DNA from 2 places in the Parendozoicomonas sp. 2304DJ65-17 genome. Region 2 is predicted to be linked to the other one. Evidence: predicted binding sites of a transcription regulator. Region 2 holds the regulator's gene; the other holds the start of a gene.
The links. The regulator sigma-54, encoded in region 2, starts transcription at its own class of promoters, with help from an activator protein. The targets are predictions, from matches to a motif close to TGGCACNNNNNTTGCTNT.
Positions count from the first base shown of each region.

Region 1 (4,387 bases), on a different contig from region 2:
ATTGAAGAGTTGGTGAGGCAGCATAATCGTGGAGTGACTGCTGCCAAGAGAGCTCTTGAGGCTCGCTACCCACAGGTAAAAATTACCTTCATTGATGGTTATTCTGCCATGAAGCTGTTTTTTAAACATGCGGATAGTTTTGGTTTCACGGTGACGGACCGGGGGTGCACAAATATTAATATCGCTGGTTGCCCTGCGCCGGGAGGAGTTTCAATCGAGAATGCTGGCGGTATGACGGTTTGCAGTAACCCTGATGAATATTTTTTCTGGGACTCCATGCACCCAACAACCCGAACCCACGAGCATGTTGCAACCTATATGTGTGTTATAGCGGGGCTTGCGGGATATTGGACGGATTGCCAGTTGCCTTCCGGCTTCAACAGGAAAAAAGTAAAAACGCTGTATGAGTTGATTGTTGAAGAGCAGCCTTTGGGTATTGTTCCAGACAGTGCGGAACTCAAACGATTACTGAAGTTAGATAACTGACAAAAGAAAGGGCTGCCATTTGGCAGCCCTTTCGGGTTTTAGTAAGAATTTTGTCGGCGTGTATTAGCAGGAGTAGTACAGATCAAACTCAACTGGGTGAGTAGTCTGGCTAACCTTGATGCACTCGTCACGCTTCAGTTCGATGTATGCATCGATCATATCGTCGGTGAATACTCCGCCAGCAGTCAGGAATTCACGATCCTTGTCGAGGCAATCCAGAGCTTCTTCAAAGCTGGCTGCAACTGTTGGAATTTCAGCAGCTTCTTCTGGTGGCAGATCGTACAGATCCTTGTCAGCAGCATCGCCAGGGTGAATCTGGTTCTTGATGCCGTCCAGGCCAGCCATCATCAGAGCCGCAAACGCCAGGTATGGGTTGGCAGTTGGGTCAGGGAAGCGAACTTCTACACGACGTGCCTTAGGAGTATTCACGTAAGGAATACGGATAGAAGCGGAACGGTTACGGGCAGAGTAAGCCAGCATAACTGGAGCTTCGAAACCTGGAACAAGACGCTTGTAGGCGTTAGTAGAAGCGTTAGCGAAAGCGTTAATTGCTTTAGCGTGCTTGATAATACCACCGATGTAGTACAGAGCAGTGTCGCTTAGACCGGCATAGCCGTCACCAGCAAACAGGTTGTTGCCGTCTTTGCTGATAGACATGTGAACATGCATGCCGGAACCGTTATCGCCAACCAGAGGCTTAGGCATAAAGGTCGCAGTCTTGCCATAAGCGTGAGCAACGTTGTGTACGCAGTATTTCAGAATCTGGGTTTCGTCAGCCTTGCGAACCAGAGTGTTGAAGCGAGTGCCGATTTCACACTGACCAGCAGTACCTACTTCGTGGTGGTGTACTTCTACGGCAACACCCATGGCTTCTGTAGCGCCACACATAGCAGCACGCAGATCATGCAGGGAATCGACTGGAGGTACTGGGAAGTAACCACCTTTTACGCCAGGACGGTGGCCAGTGTTACCACCTTCAAACATTTCGTTGGAAGCCCAGGCAGCTTCTTCAGAGTTAACTTCGTAAGATGCGCCGGAGATGTCGATCTTCCACTTCACATCGTCGAATACGAAGAACTCAGGCTCAGGGCCGAAGAAAGCAGTGTCACCGATACCAGTAGACTTCAGGTATTCTTCAGCACGCTTGGCAACAGAGCGAGGATCACGCTCGTAGCCCTGCATGGTGGCAGGCTCGATAATGTCGCAGCGAAGGTTCAAGGTGTTTTCATCAGTGAACGGGTCAATGACTGCAGACTCGTCGTCAGGCATCATGATCATGTCGGATTCGTTGATGCCCTTCCAGCCTGAGATGGAGGAGCCATCAAACATTTTGCCGGCTTCAAAGAACTCACCGTCGATTTCGCTGATAGGCAGTGAGACGTGTTGTTCCTTACCGCGGGTGTCGGTAAAGCGCAGGTCAACCCACTTGACGTCGTGTTCTTTGATCAGGGAAAGAGTCTTGTTGGACATTCTTGTCTATTCCTCGGGTTTGTCTCGACCGCTTGAATCCACGTTTTCCTGACGTTGGTCGCGTGGTGCTGGATATGCGGTTTTGTCAGTTCGTTCCGGTCAACTCGGGCCAATCCGGCAGACCATTTAAGCTCACGTTATGCAATCACTGTCGTCGACAGAACTATTAGCAAGCTGCGTGCCAAATTAATGGCGCCCTCTAAGCCCGTGTTTTCGCCCGATGCACGGTCAGTGCACCCTTTGTTCTTCTAATAAGTGCACCATTCCTGTGCCTTTCGGTTTTTCAGTTGCACCAATATGGTGCAATTGGTAACCCGGACTGCCTGGGCTGCTCCCTTTCAGCGCAAATACGCATTTGGCTGCGGCAAGCCGCAGCCAGTTTACACCCTTTATTTTCAATATGCTGCTTTGATTGCAAACTCTGGAAAGTGCTGTCGATAACTTCTGGAAGAGTGCAAATAATCCGAGCAGCTAATGCCTACTGGAAGAATTGGAAAAACAGGTGGTGAAGCCATTCCTCTGGAGATGCTTAAGCCGGCTGTTACGTCTCGTGTACCGGCTTTTAATAGAACTCTGCAAAAGGTTCAGGCCCAATCTTCGGTGATCACTAAAAAGAAAGCAGAACAACTGGGGGCCGATAACCAGATGCCTTTGAACTCTCGCAGGGTTGATGCTGACGAGTTTGATGATTTGTTTGGTATTGCCGGAGAGTTCCAGAATTGGGTTGTGGAAATGGCTGAAACTGATCTCGACGCTCCCCCGAAGGCTGTTCCTGAATCCCTTCAATCATTGTCTCAACAGCAGATAAACCAAATTGTTGATGAGGGTGTGGTTGATAGTCCGGAGCTGTTACTCGATGAACCAAAAATTGAAAGGCCAAATGATCACCACATCCGGGAAAAACTGTATGAATACAAACAACAATTGGGCGGAGCGCCCAATTATCCTGATGGCAAACCGGTTTTAAAACGAAGTCGATTACTTTTTGGTCATGCCTGGGAGCCAGTGCGTAACTGGGTCAGTAAAGCTATTACCCGAAAGTGGCCTCCGACTGTATTCTGGAAAGGGCTCAGCGAAGCTTTAGGGCAGGTTGAGCGGGCGGGACAAACCTACGGGGCGCTGAGTCAGTATGAATTTTGCGTGTTAACCCTGGAGAGCATTCAGCATATTGAAAATAATTTGCCGGAAATTGAGAGGCGGTTGAGAGAAGGAGATAGTCCGGGGCCGTACTTTGCGGTTAAAACTGGCTGGCTTTTTCATCCCCATAACGTTAACCCAGAGAGCCTGATCCGAGGAATTCATGAATATCTGGAGGCCTTCCGGAATGAGTTTACTAAGGCTGAAGCAAATGGAACCCTGAAAGATTTCTTTACCGATGCTATCAGGGCTGGGGACATCTGTTTCGAAGCGCGAAACCGTACCCTCCAAGACTATATAACTGGTCGGGTCACTCAATATAACCACTCCTCTTCACTGGAAGAAATTCTTGATGAGCATATGGGCCACTTCATGACAGACTGGTTCAAAGAGCACCCGGTATCAGATCCACCGACTTCTGTTGATGCCGAAGCCTGGATTATTTCACAGGATATTGTCGGATACTGGTTTTACGGTGGCCCTGGAGACACTTTCGGACAGTCAGAGTTTTCCAGAGGTTTACTGAAGGGGCGACAGGTTGTTACCGCAGGTATGATTCGTAAGTATCTGGACTTCCAGATTGATGAAGGAACCCTCGACGAGTAAGAAACAGCTGTGTTGGTATCGTTCCCGCTGGCTGGTTTCCGGAGCAGTTCTGTATAATGTCCGATTAATCTATCTGTATCTGGCCCGATCTACTCAGCCTCCATGAAATTTATAATCAAGCTGTTCCCGGAGATCACTATCAAGAGTGCTCCGGTTCGTAAGCAACTGGTGAAGCAGTTACGCAGAAATATCCGTACGGTCTGCCGCCCTCTGGATGACTCTCTCGAAGTCACCGGCAAGTGGGATATGGTTGAGGTTGAAACCAGCCTGACTGAGCCTGCTGATATTGCCACCCTTGCTGATCGCCTCACATGTATCCCTGGTATTCATCAGGCACTGGAAGTTTCTGAATATGAGCTGACTTCTTTGGATGACATGTTGGAAATCGTACGCCCGATTTTTGCTGATCAGCTGGAAGGAAAAAACTTCTGTGTTCGGGTAAAGCGTAATGGTTCCCACACCTTTACCTCCGGAGATGCTGAGCGGTTTATCGGTGGTGAACTGAACCAGACAACAGGCGCTTCTGGGGTCAAGTTGAAAGACCCGGACGTTAAGATTGAGATTGAGATCAAGCACAACCGCTGGTTCCTGGTAACTCGTCGTCATACTGGCCTTGGTGGTTATCCCATGGGTTCTCAGGAGCCTGTACTGTCTCTGATCTCCGGTGGTTTTGACTCCACAGTTTCCA
Region 1 is NZ_JBYVJV010000001.1:507,462-511,848, reverse strand. Features, by position in the region: gene ACY2RR_RS02370 (SGNH/GDSL hydrolase family protein) at 1-486, shown strand, start outside; gene glnA (glutamate--ammonia ligase) at 550-1,956, opposite strand; gene ACY2RR_RS02360 (hypothetical protein) at 2,431-3,699, shown strand; gene thiI (tRNA uracil 4-sulfurtransferase ThiI) at 3,802-4,387, shown strand, end outside.
Region 1: the regulator sigma-54 is predicted to act here: its motif matches at 2,123-2,140, upstream of glnA (glutamate--ammonia ligase).

Region 2 (4,387 bases):
GTTAGATAACTTCTGTTGCCAGATTCAAATGCGGGCAGCCAATTATGGACGAACTGAAAAATATCATCCCGCATACGTGTGACAGATTCATGAGCCGCCAGAAAGTCCTGTACTGGCTGTTGCTGCCCGGTCATCCCCCTAAGTTCTTCACGCCAGTAAGGGTTGGGAAGGCAACGAACATCGAAAACAAAATCCGCGTCAATAGGGACGCCCTTTTTAAAGCCGAATGACTGAAACTGTAAGGAAAGCTCGTGGCGCTCTTTTCCTGCCACGCGCTGGCGAATAACGCTGCGCAGATCATGTAGGGAAAGGCGGCTGGTATCGACGCGCATATCAGCCGCATCGGCAATAAACCCCAGAACTTCTGCTTCTTTTCTTATAGCTTCGTCGAGAGATGACTCTCCATCGCTTAAAGGGTGGCGGCGGCGGGTTGCGCTGAATCGTTTCAGTAATGTTTCGTGATCAGCGTCCAGATAAATAATATCCCCGGCCAGGTGTTCCTGTTCCCGAAGCTGCTGATGGATGATGGGGAACTCTGCAAGTTCTCCGGGAGTGTTGCGGGCATCAATGCTGACCGCCAGCGCGTTGCCCGCACCAGCGGGTTTATTTCTAAAGCGTTTTACAAGACTGATCAGCAAGCTGGCAGGAAGATTATCTACGCAGTAGAAACCCTGGTCTTCGAGAGCTGCAAGAGCGGAACTTTTTCCGGAGCCTGATCGCCCGCTGATAATTACGAGTCTGATGGTCTTTGGCATATGTCAACGTATCCCCCGCCGATGGATCTCTGTGTGTTCGGATCCTTGGTCAAGCATAGGAAAAAAAACGGGTAAAAAAAATAGAGCCTGCGGTTGCAGGCTCTATTATCGGTAAATTAATTGGAATTCAGGCGCTTACTTTTGCTGTAAGCAAACGATAGAGGGTTTCACTGCTATCTGCTGACCTCAGTTGTTCACAGAGTGAATCGTCACTGAACTGCTCAGCAATCTGTCGCAGGAAATCCAGATGCTTCTCAGTTTCATGTTCTGGAACAACCAATGCAAAAACCAGGTCGACAGGTTTTTTGTCGATAGCATCGAAGTCAATTGGTTTAGCGAGCCTAAGAAATACTGCCTGTGGCTCTTCGCAGTTTGCTACCCGGCAATGGGGTAGCGCAAAACCATTACCAAGACCTGTGCTTCCAAGTTTTTCCCGGGTCACAAGCTGGTTGAACAACTCCTTGGTATCAAGACCGGGCTGTCTTTGGCTGATTATGCTGGCGATGTATTCCAGAGTGCGCTTCTTGCTGGCTCCCTGCACGCCGTATAAGGCGTGACCGGGAGCAAGAATATTCCGTAGGCTCATTGGATTTTGGACCGGGGATCAGTGAGAGGCCCCCTGAAGGCGATCAATATTTTTTTCCTTGTACTTCAAAAGCTGACGATCAAGTTTGTCCGTCAACAGGTCAATAGCAGCATACATGTCTTCATGTTCAGCCGATGCAGCGATATCAGCATTACGTACGTGCAGGGTCGCTTCGGCACATTGCCTTTGCTTTTCAATACTCAGGGTAACCTGAACACTTGTTATTCCATCGTAATGGCTGGCTAGCTTGTCAAGTTTTTTTGAAACGTACTCGTTCAGAGCTTCTGTTACGTCGAACTGATGACCACTGATCTTAACTTGCATGCGTTACTCTCCTGGTGTCAGGTTGAGCAGCCCCGACAATTCCATACCGGGCCGACACTTTAGATTCTACCACCAGTCCCGTGCCTCGTCTCGGATTTTGCGTATCTGGAATCTATTTCCATGAGCCAAGGCATGCTTCAGACTGATCTGGCGCTGTGGTAGCGCATTTTCTATAAATTGGTAGCTATACCAGACGTTTTCGCTCATTGGAGGGAGGAATCATCAGAGCTTCCCTGTATTTGGCGATGGTGCGTCTGGCGACTTTTATTCCCTGCTCTCCCAGAAGGGTGGCGATTTTGCTGTCACTGAGAGGCTTTTTCGGATTCTCCTGGGCAATCAGTTTTTTGATCAGTGCCCGGATAGCTGTTGAAGAGCATTCTCCGCCGGATGTGGTGCTAACGTGGCTAGAGAAAAAGTATTTCAGCTCGAAAATTCCGCGGGGTGTATGCATGAACTTCTGGGTGGTCACCCGTGAAATTGTTGATTCATGCATATCAACCGCTTCGGCGATATCGTGCAGAACCAGAGGTTTCATAGCCTCTTCACCGTAATCCAGAAAGCCGCGTTGGTATTCAACAATGCGGGTGGCTACTTTCAGAAGTGTTTCGTTTCGGCTTTGCAGGCTTTTGATAAACCAACGTGCTTCCTGAAGGTGGTTTTTCAGGTAAGTATTGTCATCGCTGGAATCCGCTCGTCGAATCAGGGATGCGTAGCCATCGTTAATGCGTAAACGTGGAGCTGTGTCAGGGTTCAGATCAACAACCCAGCGCCCTTTGCGTTTGCGAACCAGAACATCCGGAATAACATACTCTGCTTCTGATTCCTGAAGCTCTGCTCCGGGATGAGGGTTCAGACTCTGGATGATGGCCAGCGCGTCTTTGATCTGAGGTTCTTTCAGCCGGGTGCGGCGCATTAATGTTGCGTAATCACGGGTGCCGAGAAGATCGATGTAACGATCAACAATGCGGTGAGCATTGATAACATCATCGGTTGCTTCAGGAAGTTGACGAAGTTGAATCAGCAGGCATTCCCGTAAATCCCGACAGCCAACACCAACCGGTTCGAAATGTTGTATACGGTTGAGAACCATCTCAACCTCGTCCATTTCAATTTCCCGCTCAGGATCCTGGCTTTCCAGAATATCTTCCAAGGACACGGTGAGATAGCCGTTGTCATCGATGCCTTCAATAATCGCCATAGCAATCATACGATCAGTGTCGGACATCGGCGCCAGGTTCAGCTGCCACTCCAAGTGGTCCTGCAGGGTTTCACTGGAACTGGTACGAGTTGTGAAATCATCAACTGGGCCATCGGATTGACTGCCAGAGCTTGACGGTGCAGCCTGATAAACATCATCCCAGCCGCTGTCTACAGGCAGATCAGAAGGAATGGATTCGCTCCAGTCTTCCTGAGTTTCTTTAGTTTCGTCGGTCTTTTCGGTTTTGGTGGATGCGTTCAGGTCAGTGAGGCCAGCATCAGAAATGGCGTCCTGCACTTCCGGGTCTGCAGCAGGTTGGAGCTCCTCTTGCTCCAGCATTGGGTTGCTTTCCAAGGCTTGCTGAATCTCCTGCTGGAGATCCAGTGTAGAAAGCTGCAGCAAGCGAATGGCCTGTTGCAGCTGGGGTGTCATTGTCAGCTGCTGGCCAATTTTAAGTTCAAGAGATGGCTTCATGGGATCGTATTATCCAGCCTTAACTGCACTGTCCTGCAAAATTATTTTCAACATCCCTGCCCGTTGGCTTAACACATGATAACGCTTCCGTATAAACCACTATATTACACTGCCGTATGCTCCAACGTGAAGCTCAGCCTGTGAAATACAGTCGTCAGGAAGAGCTGCGACCAGTAGCGGTGCAGCTCCGCAGGCGTTAGATCCGGAAATGCTCTCCGAGGTAAACGTCGCGCACTTTCTGGTTGCTCAGAACGGTGTCGCTGTTGCCTGACGCGATGATCTGACCTTCGCTGACAATGTAAGCGTGCTCACAGATATCCAGAGTTTCCCGAACGTTGTGGTCGGTAATGAGTACGCCGATACCTCTGTTCTTCAGGTGGGTGACGATTTCCTTAATATCCGTTACGGAAATAGGGTCAACACCGGCAAAGGGTTCATCGAGCAGTATGAATGAAGGTTCTGTAGCCAGGGCTCGGGCAATCTCAACCCGGCGTCGTTCGCCACCAGACAGGCTCATGCCCAGGCTGTCACGGATGTGCTGAATATTGAACTCATTCAGCAGCTCTTCCATTTTTTCCAGACGCTGAGCTTTGCTTAAACCTTTTCTGGTTTCAAGAATGGCCATGATGTTATCGGCCACAGTCAGCTTTCGAAAAATGGATGCTTCCTGAGGCAGGTAGCCGATACCGGCACGGGCTCGGCCGTGCATGGGTAAAGCGGTCAGGTTCTGGTCGTCAATGGAAATCTGGCCGCCTTCCGCTTGAACCAGACCGACGATCATATAGAAGCATGTGGTTTTGCCCGCCCCGTTGGGGCCAAGTAGCCCAACAATCTGGCCACTTTCTATAGATACAGAAACATCACGAACGACCTGCCGACCGCTGTAACTTTTCTTCAGGTGTTTTGCTTGCAGTTGTGCCATGTGGCCTGTGTCTTTCTCTGCGTCTACTTGGATGAACCGGGAGTCTGATTGGGTTGGATAACCATCTGTACCCGGCCACCTGATTTCTTGGTTGTTCCGCCAGTAGCGTTAACGAGCTGTTTGAGCTG
Region 2 is NZ_JBYVJV010000002.1:890,469-894,855, forward strand. Features, by position in the region: gene rapZ (RNase adapter RapZ) at 1-755, opposite strand, end outside; gene ptsN (PTS IIA-like nitrogen regulatory protein PtsN) at 883-1,341, opposite strand; gene hpf (ribosome hibernation-promoting factor, HPF/YfiA family) at 1,360-1,665, opposite strand; gene ACY2RR_RS09020 (RNA polymerase factor sigma-54) at 1,850-3,337, opposite strand; gene lptB (LPS export ABC transporter ATP-binding protein) at 3,534-4,259, opposite strand; gene lptA (lipopolysaccharide transport periplasmic protein LptA) at 4,283-4,387, opposite strand, start outside.